2 regions of the Halobacillus sp. 12SKB genome follow, and region 1 is predicted to be linked to the other one. Evidence: a T-box and tRNA genes for the amino acid it is inferred to sense, from the RefSeq annotation. Region 1 holds a T-box; the other holds one or more tRNA genes.
The links. The T-box of region 1 lies ahead of pheS (phenylalanine--tRNA ligase subunit alpha). A T-box ahead of a tRNA ligase gene usually reads a tRNA of that ligase, here a tRNA-Phe.

Region 1 (8,075 bases):
AAAAAATGATACATTTAATTAGAAAATTTTTTAAATAGGGTTCTTAGGTACTGATGATTATTAGTAAAGCATATGGCGGGATTGTTTAAACTTGATTTTGAGAAGCTTCAGGGGCGTTGTTGAGTGGAGCTCCTAGGTTCACACCATCGCATCGAAACGGAGTCTTCTAAAATTAACTTATTTAAAATCATCTCAGAGGCTTGCTAAAGGTAATATGAAGGAGTGTTAGGGTATGAATTGGGAAAGATTGTATGATATGCAACGGAAACTAGATCAATATATAGAAGAGCAGCACGAGATACAAGAAGGACAAAAGATTGAGGAGAAAGTATTAGCTCTGCTTGTTGAGTTGGGTGAGCTTGCAAACGAAACAAGATGCTTCAAGTTCTGGAGTACAAAAGGCCCCAGTGAAAAAAGTGTGATAGTAGAGGAGTATGTGGATGGAGTTCACTTCCTTCTTTCTTTAGGTTTGGATCTTGGGTATCGTCATTCATCCACTTCACTAGAGGAGCCTGACTCCCAAACAGCAGCATTTCTTTCTGTCTATTCTTCTATTGGGGATTTAAGGATGAAAAAGGATGAAAGCTCCTATGTTAAAGCTTTTTATGATTATTTAGTTCTCGGTCTTACACTAGGGATTACCGAGAAAGAATTGATTGAAGCGTACGAAAAGAAGAATGCCATAAACTTCGAGCGGCAAGATGAAGGTTATTGATTTTCGGAAAGACTGAATTTTTGTGAAATCGCTTCAAAAGGTTTATAATATCCATTGGATAGGAAAAGGAGGAATTGTTACATATGGCTAAAAAAGACGAAACATTACAAATGTTAAAAGATTTGACAGATGCTAAAGGCGTTCCTGGTAATGAGCGGGAAGCTCGTGATGTGATGAAGCAGTACATCGCTCCTTTCGCAGATGAAGTGTTTACAGATAATTTAGGCAGTTTGATCGCGAAAAAGGTAGGAAATAAAAAAGGCCCGAGCGTTATGGTAGCCGGTCACTTGGATGAGGTAGGCTTCATGGTTACCCGTATTGATGACAATGGCTATATTTATTTCCAAACGGTTGGAGGCTGGTGGAGCCAGGTAATGCTTGCCCAGCGCGTGACGATCATGACGCGTAATGGAGATTTGACCGGGGTGATTGGATCTAAACCACCACACATTCTACCTCCGGAGCAACGTAAAAAAGCCGTGGACATTAAAGATATGTTTATTGATATCGGTGCTTCAAGCAAAGAAGAAGCGATGGAGTTTGGTGTGAAACCTGGAGATTCAGTCGTTCCATATTTTGAATTCACACAAATGAAAAATGAGAAGATGCTTCTTGCAAAAGCTTGGGACAACCGTATTGGGTGTGCGATTGCCATTGAAGTCTTGAAGCAGTTGAAAGGGGAAAAACACCCGAATATCGTTTATGGTGTTGGAACTGTCCAGGAAGAAGTAGGTCTTCGTGGAGCACGTACGTCTGCCAATGTCATTAACCCGGATATCGCTTTTGGTGTGGATGTTGGAATTGCTGGAGATACACCTGGCGTGTCTGATAAAGATGCTTCAAGCAAGATGGGTGAAGGTCCTCAAATCATCCTCTATGATGCGTCTATGATTTCACATAAAGGTCTTCGTGACTTTGTAACGGATACGGCGGATGCCAATGAGATTCCATACCAATTTGATTCGCTAGCAGGTGGCGGAACGGATTCAGGTGCGATTCATTTAAGTCATGATGGTGTTCCTGCGTTGTCCATTACGATTGCGACACGCTATATTCACTCGCATGCAGCGATGCTTCACCGTGATGATTTTGAAAATGCAGTGCGTTTGATTGTTGAAGTCATTAAAGGACTTGATGCAGATAAAGTCCAGGAAATAACATTTAACTAATGACGTATGATATAAAAAGCCAACCTTTTTCAGGTTGGCTTTTTCTTATTGATTTTGCTTCAATCCCTGCTCTAACGTATCCAGGATTTCTTGTCTTTCTTGTTCATCGGATTCTTTCCATAACATTTCAAAAAAGACACCAAGGCCAGGAAGCATTTTTTCTTCGCCTTTTTGAAGGGCATCATCGATGGTTGCTTCCAACTGTTCCGCGTTATGTCCGCTGACGTTAGAAAGAATCGCAGCTCTTAAGTTTAAGTTCATCGGTCATTCAACCTCCTTTTCTGCATAACTTCGCGAATATTCTTCTTTAGTTTGACCAACCATGGTCCTGCTATGTATGATGAATGAGAAATAAACACGCAAATGAGGGACTATTATGTTGACTTCCTTACAGAATACAAAAGTGAAGGAATGGAAAAAACTACATAAACGGAAATATAGAAATCAAACAGGAAACTTTATTGTAGAAGGCTTTCATCTCGTAGAAGAAGTGCTGAAGAGCGATTGGGAGATCGTTGAAATGATTGTACGTGAAGGAACAGACTTTTCAATCCCCGAAGATATTCCTGCGGTAATGGTCAATGATGCTGTGTTTCAGGCAATTGCAGAAACTGAAACACCCCAAGGGATTGCAGCAATCGTTAAACAGAAGGAAGGATCCGTAGATCAAGCTGCATTGACCTTAATGCTTGACTCCGTGCAGGATCCTGGGAATGTCGGTACACTAATTCGGACAGCGGATGCAGCAGGATTCGACCAGGTAATTTTAGGTTCCGGTACTGTGGATGTCTACAATGATAAAGTCATCCGAGCGACGCAAGGGTCTATCTTCCACATCCCCGTAGTTACGGGAAACTTGGAAGACTTTGTAGGACCAATGAAAAAAGACGGAGTACAGATTTGGGCTTCTGCCCTAAAAGATGCTGCCCCTTTTCAACAACTGCAGGCTCCTTCTAAAGCAGCACTCATTGTAGGGAATGAAGGTCAGGGAATTCGGGAGAACCTTTTGAACGAAGCAGATCAACGTGTCTATATCCCGATTTATGGACAGGCAGAGTCCCTGAATGTAGGAATCGCAGGTGCTGTTCTTATGTATCATTTAAAGGGATGAGGTTGCATCCACAGGCTTCTTTGACTATAATATATTCAGTTGATAAAAATTAAACAATGAAATGCTTAGAAAGAGCAAAGTAGATGAATGTAAATCGTTATAGGGAGGAAGCACCTTGGACTGGAAGTGCTTCTAACGTGGCATGTATCGAAATTTCACTCTGGAGCTGGCCAATTGGCCCGGATTTATCCGTTATTTTCATCAAAGTGGGCACATGTCAATGTGTCAACAAGGGTGGTACCGCGAAACGACCATACAAGTCTCGTCCCTTTTTCAGGGATGGGGCTTTTTTTATTTTCCAGCCGTTTTTTAACCTTAAAAAGTTCTGAAGCATAAAGGGAAAATGAGTCGAGACGATTTTAAAGGAGGAAAAAGCATGAAGGAACGTTTAGAAGAGCTGCAACAGGAAGCCTTGGCCAAAGTCGATCAGGCGGATTCTGTTCAAGGCTTGAAGGATGTAAGAGTCGAGTACTTAGGGAAGAAGGGTCCAATTACGGAAGTTCTGAGAGGAATGGGCAAATTGTCCAAAGAAGAGCGTCCGGTCATCGGCCAATTGGCTAATGATGTTCGTGAAAATATTGCTCAAGCCATTGAGACAAAGCAAACAGCACTTGAGGATGCGGAATTAGAGAAGCAATTGGAAGAAGAAAGCATCGATGTCACCCTCCCTGCCCGTCCTGTGAAAGTCGGCGGTCCGCACTTATTGACGAGCATCGTAAAAGAAATTGAAGACCTCTTCATCGGTATGGGGTTTGAAATCAAAGAGGGACCTGAAGTGGAGGCGGATTATTATAACTTTGAAGCACTGAATTTGCCGAAAGGCCACCCGGCAAGGGATATGCAGGATTCTTTCTACGTTACGGAAGAACTCTTGATGCGTACCCATACGTCTCCTGTTCAAGCACGGACAATGGGAGCTAAAGACGGCAGCGAACCCGTCAAAATGATCTGTCCGGGTAAGGTGTACCGTCGTGACACAGATGATGCTACCCACTCTCACCAATTCACACAAATTGAGGGTCTTTTAGTCGATAAGAACGTCCGAATGAGCGATTTGAAAGGCGTTCTGAATGCATTCGCGAAGCAAATGTTCGGAGCAGATCGTGAAATCCGTCTTCGTCCAAGCTTCTTCCCATTCACAGAGCCATCTGTAGAAATGGATATCTCCTGCAAAGTTTGTGGAGGAAAAGGCTGCTCCGTATGTAAAGGTACCGGCTGGATTGAAATTCTCGGTGGAGGAATGGTTCACCCGAACGTACTTGAAATGGCGGGCTATGATCCAAAAGAATATTCCGGATTCGCATTCGGTATGGGACCAGAGCGGATTGCGATGTTGAAATATGGAGTAGATGATATCCGTCACTTCTACACCAATGATATTCGATTCTTAGAACAGTATCACAAGGCTTAAAGGAGGAATAAAACCATGCTTGTATCATTAAATTGGTTGCAAGAATATATTGATGTCAGTCGTTACTCGCCAGAAGAGCTGGCAGAAATCATTACGAAGACTGGAATTGAAGTGGAAAGTGTCGAACCTGTGGCAGAGGAAGTCACAGGCGTTGTTGTCGGGTATGTCCGATCTTGTGAACAGCATCCGAACGCCGATAAATTGAACCTTTGCCAAGTAGACGTAGGAGAAGAAACGCTACAGATCGTTTGCGGGGCACCGAACGTTGCTGAAGGTCAAAAAGTGGCTTTAGCGACACCGGGAGCGGTACTTCCAGGGAACTTCAAAATTAAAAAGACGAAACTGCGTGGAGAAGAATCCAATGGAATGATTTGTTCGCTTCAGGAGCTCGGTGTCGATGAAAAAGACGTCCCGAAAGAGTACGCTGATGGTATTTTCGTATTTCCCGAAGACGTGGAAGTCGGAGCAAATGCCGTTTCATTGTTAAACCTTGATGATTTGATCATCGAGCTTGGCTTGACCCCAAACCGTTCGGATGCTCTAAGTATGGCTGGCGTAGCCTATGAAGTGGCAGCGGCGATCGATGGCGCGTATGAATTGGCTGATGAAAATGTCCAAATGGCTGATGAAAAAGCAACTGATCATGTCTCTGTAGTCGTGGAAGACTCGGAAGCGAACCCTTATTATGGAGCTTTCATTATTAAAGACATCCAAGTCGGCCCTTCTCCACTGTGGATGCGCAACCGCCTGACTGCCGCAGGTATCCGTCCAATCAACAATGTCGTGGACATTACAAACTACGTACTTATGGAGTATGGACAGCCGCTACATGCTTTCGATTACGATCGCTTTGGCTCGAATACCATCGTTACACGTCGTGCGAAACATGGAGAGAAGATCACCACACTTGATGACCAGGAACGGACGCTGAAAAGCAATCACCTTGTTATTACGAACGGGGAAAAAGCTCACGCGGTTGCTGGTGTCATGGGTGGAGCGGAGTCTGAAGTCCAAGATGATACGAAGAATATTATTTTAGAAGCCGCGTATTTCCACCCGTCTGTGGTACGTGAAGCTTCTAAAGATCATGGACTCCGCAGTGAATCCAGTACACGATTCGAAAAAGGTGTTGATCCAAATCGTGTAGAACGCGCGGGCTTGAGAGCCTGCGAACTTCTTGCAAAATACGCAGGAGGAACGGTATTGAATGGTGTCGTGTCCCATGACGAACTGGACCGCACGGAAGTGCAAGTCACTGTAAACACGAACACCATCAATGATCGACTAGGAACCGAAATATCCAATGAGGATATTGCTGACATTTTCCGTCGTCTTCAGTTTAATTATGACCAAAATGGGGATGAGTTCCACGTGTCTGTTCCAACGCGACGTGGGGACATTACGATCTTTGAAGATATGCTGGAAGAAGTGGCGAGGATTTATGGCTATGATAATCTTCCGTACACGCTTCCACAAGGGGCTTCTCAAGCAGGAGGACTTACACTTGAGCAACTACTGAAACGTAAAGTGAAAGCATACTTTGAAGGTGCGGGACTTCATGAGACCATCACTTATTCCCTTACTCATAAGGATAAAGCTCAAATGCTTGTCAGCCCTGAAGTGAAAGAAAAATCCGTAAGCCCTGTCGCTCTTGCTATGCCTATGAGTGAAGATCATGGAACGCTTCGGTTGAGCATGGTTCCTGAGTTGTTAGACTCCTTATCCTATAACGTGGCACGGAAACAAGAAAACCTTGCTTTTTATGAAGTGGGTACTGTGTTTATCAGTGAAGAGGAAAAAGTAACGAAACAGCCGCACGAAATGTTGCGTGCATCAGGCGCATTGACAGGGGAATGGCTCTCTCATCCATGGCAGCAGGAGAAAAAATCGGTAGACTTTTTCGTTGCTAAAGGTATATTGGAAGGATTAAGTGAACAGCTGGACCTTCCTTTCACTTATGAAAAAACGAAGTTGGATCATATGCACCCAGGACGTACGGCAACGGTGTCGGTAAATGGAGAAGTCATCGGCTTTGTTGGGCAGGTTCATCCGAAGCTTCAAAAACAGCTTGGATTGAAAGAAACCTATGTCTTTGATGTGAATTTGGAAGCTCTTATTGAGGAATATAAGAAAGAAGAGAAATTCCAGACCATCCCTCGCCACCCATCTGTTTCTCGTGATATTGCGCTCGTCGTAGATGAGAATGTCACTGCAGGATCAATTGAGGAGACGATTGCACAAGCTGGAAGTCCATTAGTGAAGGATGTTCAAGTATTTGACCTATATCAGGGTGAACATTTAGATGAAGGCAAGAAGTCTCTCGCTTTCCGTCTGCTTTACCTCGATCCACTTCGTACGTTGAAAGATCAAGAAGTAGAAGAAACACACAACGCTATCCTGGAAGCGGTGAAAAATCAGCATCAGGCTGAGCTTCGGGGATAAACCATAGAATAAACTAAAAAGCTCAGAGTTTCCTAAACTCTGAGCTTTTTGTATAAGCAACTATTGGTTATTTAACAAATTTTTTCGCTTTTTCCGTGGTTGCAAAGTGGACTTTGGCTAATTCCTCCAGCTTTTTTTCACCATAAGCTTCAATAATAGCTGCAGCCGCGCGATCGACTTTTCCGGAGGCGCCTTTTGGTATCGGAAGACCTGTATCGAATTCCATCTGGTTCATCGCTTTTACAAAAGCAGATCGTGCAATGATGGAAGCTGTTGCAACAGCAATCGAATAACTTTCCGCTTTTGTCATAAAGTAAACATGTTCTTGAAGTTGCTGGTTTTCACTTCTTAGGTGTTTCTTGTACACATCTGGTTCTGAGAATTGGTCAATCAATATTCCATCTGGTTTTTCAGGTGCAATCTTCTCAAGCAGACGGTTCAGGGCTTGATGGTGGAGCATGGTTTTCATTTTTCCTTGGCTCCAGCCTTTCCTCTGCCACTGGTTGTATTTTTTATTTGGCAGCCTCAGGAGACTGTATGGAATGTTCATAGCCACAATATCTTTCGCCAGGTTGGTAATTTGGGCATCTGAAAGGTTTTTTGAATCTTTGACACCGATCGCTTTCAACTGTGGGATCTGTTCTTTCGTTACAAAAGCGGCCGCTACAGTTATGGGTCCAAAATAGTCCCCCGTCCCCGCTTCATCAGATCCAATATGTGAGCTTACGAAAAGCTCCTGATCAGGATGGTAAGCATGGCGTTTATTCTTGCTCTTACTATTGCTCTGACCTCCCGGGTGCGGGGAGGTAACGGTTCCCCATTTCTCAGCTTCTTCTTCTGGTTTTTGACCTTGGAAAAGTACCTTACCTGATTTGTAGGCTGTAATCGTACAGTTTGCTGTTTTAGCGGCAAACAACGCCGTCGGGGGACAGTTTTTTTGGCTTGAGGCGTAATGCTTCTTCATCTTCTCTAGTGTAGAGGCAGGTAATTTTAATACAACTTGGGGCATAATGGATTCCTTTCTGTCTCAAATGATAGGATTAGTATAGCAAAGTGAATGGCAAAAGAGAACATTTGCGAAAAACATCCATATTGGTTTCCTATTTGTCAAGCTTCGTGTTAATATAAAGTTTAGGATTGAGAGAAACTAGGGGGTATGAATGTGTCGCAGTCAGACCAAGAGAAAAAAAGAATTACAGTGGAGATCAACAAACGATCTTACACTAT
Region 2 (8,075 bases), 1.1 Mb from region 1:
GGTAATGCTCACCCGCAGCTGTTTCTTAGTAGAATGGGCATTAAACCGTATACTTCCACCTTCTGGAGAGTATTTGATGGCATTTGAGATGATGTTATCCAGCACTTGAGTAATCTTATCTTTGTCCATCCATACATACATCTTCTTATTCGACAAGTTGCGAACGAACTCTACCTTTTCATTCTTGTTCATTTCAAAACGATCAATGATATGGTCAAAGAAGCTGACGAACTCCACACGCTCTTTCATCAGGCTGGTTTCTTTGTGATCCATTTTGGTCAACTGTAAAAGATCGTTCACTAAACGGATCATACGATCTGTCTCATTTTGAGTCACATCAAGGAATCTTGGTGCGATATCAGGATCCTGCCATGCTCCATCGTTCAATGCTTCTATATAACTCCGCATCGTCGTCAACGGTGTGCGTAGTTCGTGCGATACATTTGAAACAAACTCTCTTCTTTCTTTTTCTACACGCTGTTGTTCGGTCACATCACTAATAACCGTAATAAAACCATTCATGTCATGGTTTTCATCTTCAACCACAGAAAAGTTGGCTTTAAGAAGCAGGTGGTTATCGTCACTACTTAAATCAATGATCATAGATCCGGCTTCTTCCACCTCAGAAATATTTTCAACCTGATCATTCAAGTCAAGAACATCCACAAGGGATTGTCCTTGCACTTCCTCAAATGTCTGTCCAATTAATTTCGAGGCCGGGGCATTCATCAGTGTGATGGCACCGAGTCGATCTGTCGCAATAACTCCATCTGACATATTGGAAAGCACCGAACTCAGCTTCCGGCGCTCACCCTCGGTTGTTGCAGTAGCGAGCTTCAGTTTATCGTTCAAATCATTAAAGGTATGGCCTAACTGTCCAATTTCGTCATTACCTTTTACATCGACCTTCTGGGAGAAGTCCCCTGTCGCCATGACTTGTGCCTGTCGTTTCATTTCTGTCAGAGGCTTCGTTATGGTCCTCGCCACCAAAATCCCGAGCAAAGCCGTAACTGTAATAGCTAAGACCGTCCCTTTGGCGAAAATACTGATGATTTCTCCGAGTTGTTCATAAATGTCATTCATATAAACTTCATAATAAAGAGCCCCGACAATCTCATCCCCGGACTCATCTGTGATCGGGTTCGTTCCACGGAACAGACGGTTGTTGGTTCCTTCTTCCCGGCGGGGTTCAGGTTCTGTAGCCTCTCCAAACAAGAACACCTTCGTAATCGTGGTGTCCGTCACTTTTTTACCTATGGGAGACTGGTCGCTTGTCGTCGTAGCTGCAAGCACTTTTTGGTTGTTGTCGACCACCATGAGTTTCCCAATGTCTGTATTATCATCGCTAAAATCATTAATAAGACTTTGTAGATCTGCATTCAAAGGGAGTGAATCTTCTCCCCGCTCAGTGTTGAACGCATTTTGCAAACTGTAGGTTAATGAATTCAGCTGCCCTTCAACGGAATTCGTGAAGTTCGTTTCCAACTGCTCTTCCAACCGGTCGACAAAATAGACACCAATGACCTGAATGCCCAATAACAATAACAAAATGTATACAAGAATCAGCTTCAGCCTAACAGACTGAAAGAAGCCCACTTCTTTCATAAAGGCTTAATCCTGCTCTGGGTTTCTCAAATAATACCCAACCCCGCGACGGGTAACAATCCACATTGGGTTACTAGGGTTCTCTTCAATTTTTTCACGCAAGCGCCTTACCGTTACGTCGACGGTACGGACATCACCATAATAGTCATAGCCCCAAACAGTCTCAAGCAAATGTTCACGCGTCATGACTTGTCCGATATGACGAGCAAGATAATGAAGAAGTTCAAACTCACGGTGAGTTAATTCAATATGATTCCCGTCACGCGTGACCGTATAAGCATCCGGGTGGATAGCCAGACGACCGATTTCAATATCCTTCGTCTGCTGTGCACTGTCTTCAGGCTCCTGCTGTTGTCTACGCAGGTTCGCCTTTACCCGGGCAATCAATTCACGATTGCTGAAGGGCTTGGTCACATAGTCATCTGCACCCATTTCCAGTCCGAGTACTTTATCGATTTCTGCATCTTTGGCCGTTAACATAATGATCGGCATATTATGACGCTTCCTCACTTCACGGCAGACTTCATTACCATCTTTGTTTGGCAGCATAATATCAAGGAGAATTAATTCCGGCTCTTCTTCATCTGCTTTCGCAATCGCCTCATCTCCGTCATATGCACATACGACTTCATAACCTTCTTTTTCTAAGTTGAATTTCAATATATCCGCAATGGGTTTTTCGTCATCGACCACTAAAATTTTCTGTGCCATATTACGTCACATCCTTTTCCTCGTCATCTTTTCTTTCTCTTATTTTAACTTATTTAATGGTAAATGTCTTATTTCACCATAAAGCTCTCTTGAAATCAGCCGTTTCACCTATATTTTTATCATGCCTATTTCTTAATCCTCTTACTATATCTTACTCCAACTCACCGTCAGCAGTTTTGATACTTTGCTTAGGGGGAATAAGATAACCATTCGCATTCCATATTTATGTGATAAAGAAAAAACCGCTATGATTGACTCATAGCGGTTTGGATCATGGGGAGACGTGGGAAAGAGGATTTTCTAGTGACCCTTCTTTATGGACTTCAAAATGAAGGTGTACCCCTGTGGAACGTCCTGTCGTTCCCATGACTCCAAGCTTTTCCCCTTTTTTGACGGTCTGTCCCTTTGTGACATCGATCGAGGAGAGATGAGCGTAAATCGTCTCGTAACCATTCCCATGATCAATAACAACTTTATTTCCGAAGCTATTCCGATATCCAGCCTCTACCACTTTACCATTGTCAGCGGCCTTAATCGTTTTATCAGATACACCGGCAATATCAATGCCTTTATGATAACGTCCCCAGCGTTTTCCCTGCTTACTTGTAATTTCACCACCGACGGCCGGCCACGTGAAATCACCGGTACCTTTAGAAGGGACTTTCTTTGTTCCCTGAAGGACAATCTTCTTGACCGGTTCTTTGACGACTTCTTTTTCAACTGTCTCTTCTTTTGTTTCTTCACCATTTCGGTACGTTCGTTCAATCAAAAGCTCTCTTTTTCCGTCTTCCCCATCCTGCTTCACTTTGGATTCACCTTTAAAAAGTTCATCCGTCTTTTTTATTTGGACTTTATGGGGAATCTCTTCTTCCTTACGTTCTTTCTCCGTAAGTACAACATCTACAAGCGGCTTCTGAGATTTAGCCATCATCCCTATGAATGATGTAGTTTCAGTTTGATCGATTGGATAAGAACGACCTTCTTCCACCCTGGACACTGCCTCTTCGACCGTATGAACCTGCGAAAGCGTGACCTGATCCTCTTCCATTTTGACGGGAGCGGATAAGCCGACATCCATCACCTTCGTTTCGCCGACGTCCGGCAGCCCAGGCGTTCCTTTTTCTATAACCTCAAGTTCATCTTCTTCGACATATTCCTGTTTCACGGATTCAATGACTTGTTCGGCCTTCTCTTCACTTGGAAGATGGGCGACAGACTCCCCATTGATGTAAAGGCGGACAACGTCGGCAGCAAAAGTTAAATCATTTTGAAGCGAATCCATGACGTCTGAGGATTCGTCTTTCACAGATAATACTTTCTGCTCCTTGAACGAGACCTCTTCCATATAAGAGAGATCCATTCCTTCGTGATCTTTCTCCGCCTCTTCCATACGCTTGCGTAGTTCCGCTTTGACCTCAGCTTGATTTCCTACCATACCTACATGTTGTTCATCTATATAAACGTGATAAACCGTCGGCAGTGAACTTTCGGCGTAGGCCGTCCCTACACCGACACTTACGACGCAAATCGCTGTGACAGCTAGTTTCTTCCACATGATATTGATCCTCCTGATGCACCTGTCTAAACTATTCCTAGATTAATTTATCACACGGAAGTTTTATAAGAAATAGATATTTAAATATGTAAAAAAGATATAACATTCTTACCAAAATTACGAAACGATAGCCATATTTTCATATTAAACTGTTCATTAAAATATACCAAAACTACCATTTTATTTATTCCATATAAGTTCTCTGTTCTGGAGAACTGAGTTTCGAGACTTTTGTTGAGTGGGTGAGGCCTGCGGGGAATAGCTCGCTTTCCACGGGAGCGCGGTCAGCCATTCCCCTCCGCCCCTTTGCCATATAAGTATCTCGAAACCACTTCCGGAATAAGTTTAATGCACATGTTATGAGTTAACTCCTAAGGACGCTATTGTGGATATGGGAAGCTTTGAGACTCCTGTGGGAGAAGGAGATAGGCCATATCCCCCAGGAAAGCGAGTAGCTTCCCAGCCATCCCAGAGCTCATCACCGGGTAACGAACCCCGAAACATATCGAAGTCGAGTATTCTACCATCCTGCCATATAGTTAAATAAAGGATTATAAGCATTTAGATAATTTTTCATACAAAAAAGCTTACGGAAATTTTCCGTAAGCTTTTTAAGGAGTGGCTCGGGACGGAATCGAACCGCCGACACACGGATTTTCAGTCCGTTGCTCTACCGACTGAGCTACCGAGCCATATTAAGTATTATTTTAAAATCTTGCTTTCGCTTCACATCTTGTTTCGAGGGTTATTCGAAGATGTTTGTGCTCGTCACGTTGCAAGTGCATTCGGTGAAGCATACGCTCCTCGCAAAGCCTACATAGGAGAAAATTCGCTGGAGTTTACGGCTTCTCTACCGACTGAGCTACCGAGCCATGGGTATTTTATTCATGATCATTCGACGTTATAACCTAATGAGCCTATCACATTACGTGTGTATTCGACTACCTCAAATGATATAATGAAAGTGGCGGTCCGGACGGGACTCGAACCCGCGACCTCCTGCGTGACAGGCAGGCATTCTAACCAACTGAACTACCGGACCAGACGGCTTGTTCACCGCAACGATAACTATCGTACCATACAGAACAAACGTAAGCAATAGTAATTTTACTAGAAATATAGATTTTTTCCCATTCTGTTCAATCAAAAGAAAGGAGGGTCTGTTTGAAAAAGGTAATTCGCTACGCTGTTTTTGTTCTTATCCTTTTATTTGTATCAATTATTGGATTCTTGAAATTGAATCCGCCGCTCACTCATGGATCGATCGGTACGACAGAAGATAAGCAAACTGTCATTGTCGCTCTCGGCAACAAAAGCTTGCTTAGAAGCATTCAAATCACTGATGTATCCATTAATAACAACCAGCAGCCTACAAACATCAAGATGCAGATTAGTGATTCTGAAAAAGGGTTCATGATCACCGATACATACGCTCTTGTGGAAGATGCGTATGCAATCAATGAATTTGAAACCATTCCTCTCGCCCCGGACACTTCGCCGCTCGCCTCCAAAGCAATGGCTGCGTCACCCGATACCTCACCAACGACGATTTACGGATTAAGCATCACCGAAGAGTCATCGATTGATAGTATTAAATTGACGTATCGTTTTTTTGGCCTGGTTTTCTTTAAAACGATCCAAGTATAAAAGACGCGCCTGAATAGGCACGTCTTTTATTTTTTCTGCTCCATGTCATGCAATAAAGACGCAGGATCTTTGGCATCGATAAAAAGTTCACGGTTATCCTCAGGTACAAATCCCGCTTTTATTGCGTGTTCAATGAGCTGAACAAGCGGAGTGTAGTATTCCGCGATGTTGTATAGCGCAAGAGGTTTTGTATGAAGGCCAATTTGAGCCCAGCTGACCGTTTCAAAAAGCTCTTCAAACGTACCAAAACCTCCAGGGAGGGCGATAAATCCGTCGGCTAATTCACTCATCTTCGCTTTTCTTTCATGCATGGTTCCAACCTCGATCATCTCTGTTATGTTCGGATGGACGATTTCTTTTTCAAAAAGGTGGCTCGGCATAATTCCTGTCACTTTTCCCCCGCTGTCCAGCACTTGGTCGGCTAACACACCCATTAACCCACTTTTAGCACCACCATAGACCAGTTCAATGTCTTTTGCAGCCAGCCTTTCACCTAAAGCTTTCGTTTTCTCTATAAAAATCGGGTCATTCCCCGCACTGGACCCAGCGAATACACAAATGCGTTCCACGTGAAACACTCCTCCTCTTGTTCTTCTATGTAGAGTTTACCCTAAGTTATAATTTTTTGATGCTCACCACTGGACTTTTGTAAAAAAAAGCCTGGCTGAGTAAGCCAGGCTTCCATTTTATTCGCTATATACGCTGCGAACAACGTTCGTTTGTGCACGATCAGGACCAACAGAGAAAATAGACAATGGAATTCCAGTCAGCTGAGAAACACGCTCGATGTAGTGACGTGCGTTCTCAGGGAGATCACTCAGCGTTTTCGCCCCTGTGATGTCCTCAGTCCAGCCTGGCATTTCTTCATAAACAGGCTCACATTCGGCAAGAACTTTCAAGCTTGCCGGAAACTCTTCCATGATTTCACCTTTGTACTTGTACGCTGTGCAAATTTTCAATGTCTCAATGCCTGTCAGTACATCAATGGAATTCAAGGAAAGATCAGTAATTCCACTTACACGACGGGCATGACGAACAACGACACTATCAAACCAGCCGACGCGGCGTGGACGCCCGGTCGTTGTACCATACTCGCGTCCCACTTCACGGATTTGATCTCCGACTTCGTTCTCAAGCTCAGTCGGGAAAGGTCCATCTCCTACACGTGTCGTATAAGCTTTCGAAACACCGACGACGTGCTTAATTTTTGATGGTCCCACACCAGAACCAATCGTTACTCCACCCGCAATCGGATTAGAAGAGGTAACGAAAGGATACGTCCCCTGGTCGATGTCGAGCATAACTCCCTGGGCACCTTCAAAAAGAACCCGGCGCCCTTCATCCAATCCATCGTTCAAAACGACAGATGTGTCGCAAACATAGGCTGCTATTTGTTGACCATATTCAAAGTATTCATCAAGAATATCTTCCACCGCAAATGGTGATGTTTCGTATACTTTTTCTAGAAGGCGGTTCTTCTCAGCAAGGTTCTGCTCCAGCTTTTCACGGAAGCTTTCCTTATCCAGTAAATCAGCGATACGGATGCCGGTACGAGCTGCTTTGTCCATGTAGGCAGGACCAATGCCTTTTTTGGTCGTTCCGATCTTATTCGCACCCTTTTCTTCCTCTTGCAGTTCATCTAATTTCAAGTGATATGGAAGAATGACATGAGCACGGTTACTGATCCGCAGATTGTCTGTAGATACCCCTTTGTCATGTAAGTATTTCAATTCTTCAAGCAGCGCTTTTGGATCAATTACCATTCCGTTTCCAAGTACGCACGTTTTATCTTCAAAGAAGATCCCTGAAGGAATCAAGTGGAGTTTATATGTGACTCCATCAAATTTTATTGTATGACCCGCATTATTTCCGCCCTGATAACGAGCGACAACTTCGGCATTTTGTGATAGAAAATCAGTAATCTTGCCTTTTCCTTCGTCCCCCCACTGGGTTCCGACTACAACTACAGAAGACATAAGGCACCTCCGCCAAAAATTTGTTAAATATGTTATCCACCGTCAGTTTACCAATTCACACCTTGTAAGTCAACGCTAAAACCGAACATTAAATTATAAATACATTATTATTGTTCGATTATAACTCACATCCTGAAAAAGCTCTATTCTCTTCCTTTTGGGACTATTTATTTTGACTGGTCCCAGACCCTTAAAACTCCCAGACCTCTCATTCCATTGTATCTGAATGATGTCTTCCTCTCCTTGCGTTATTTTGAATATCTTATTTTTATCATAAAAGAAGTAGATTAACTAATATTTACAATAAAACTTAAAATAACTTATTTTTGATTGATTTCAATTAAATAATTACTTATAATCACTTATAAGAGCAACAATGAGAGGTGGATTAGATGTATCAGGAAGAACGTCTGATTGGAATCTTGCAGTTTTTAAAAGAAAACCGACGGATCTCCATTGATCAAATGTGTGAGATGTTTGATATATCAAGGGATACAGCAAGGCGGGACTTAGTAAAGTTAGAGGAAAGAAAAGCAATTGTACGTACACGCGGGGGAGCCATCCTGCCACGTACACAAACG

Region 2: it encodes a tRNA-Phe, which carries the amino acid that the T-box ahead of pheS (phenylalanine--tRNA ligase subunit alpha) is inferred to sense. The anticodon was not compared.

What each region holds. Positions count from the first base shown of each region.
Region 1 covers NZ_JBRFWR010000001.1:2,267,677-2,275,751, forward strand. Annotated here, with positions in the region: gene ACQ4XT_RS10900 (dUTP diphosphatase) at 233-715, shown strand; gene ACQ4XT_RS10905 (M42 family metallopeptidase) at 799-1,884, shown strand; gene sspI (small acid-soluble spore protein SspI) at 1,930-2,145, opposite strand; gene ACQ4XT_RS10915 (TrmH family RNA methyltransferase) at 2,261-2,995, shown strand; T-box leader at 3,053-3,268, shown strand; gene pheS (phenylalanine--tRNA ligase subunit alpha) at 3,372-4,406, shown strand; gene pheT (phenylalanine--tRNA ligase subunit beta) at 4,422-6,848, shown strand; gene rnhC (ribonuclease HIII) at 6,916-7,857, opposite strand; gene zapA (cell division protein ZapA) at 8,005-8,075, shown strand, end outside.
Region 2 covers NZ_JBRFWR010000001.1:1,118,170-1,126,244, reverse strand. Annotated here, with positions in the region: gene walK (cell wall metabolism sensor histidine kinase WalK) at 1-1,605, opposite strand, end outside; gene yycF (response regulator YycF) at 1,612-2,316, opposite strand; gene ACQ4XT_RS05655 (M23 family metallopeptidase) at 2,588-3,871, opposite strand; tRNA gene ACQ4XT_RS05650 (tRNA-Phe) at 4,491-4,563, opposite strand; tRNA gene ACQ4XT_RS05645 (tRNA-Asp) at 4,837-4,913, opposite strand; gene ACQ4XT_RS05640 (hypothetical protein) at 5,036-5,518, shown strand; gene ACQ4XT_RS05635 (LOG family protein) at 5,545-6,087, opposite strand; gene ACQ4XT_RS05630 (adenylosuccinate synthase) at 6,205-7,494, opposite strand; gene ACQ4XT_RS05625 (DeoR/GlpR family DNA-binding transcription regulator) at 7,887-8,075, shown strand, end outside.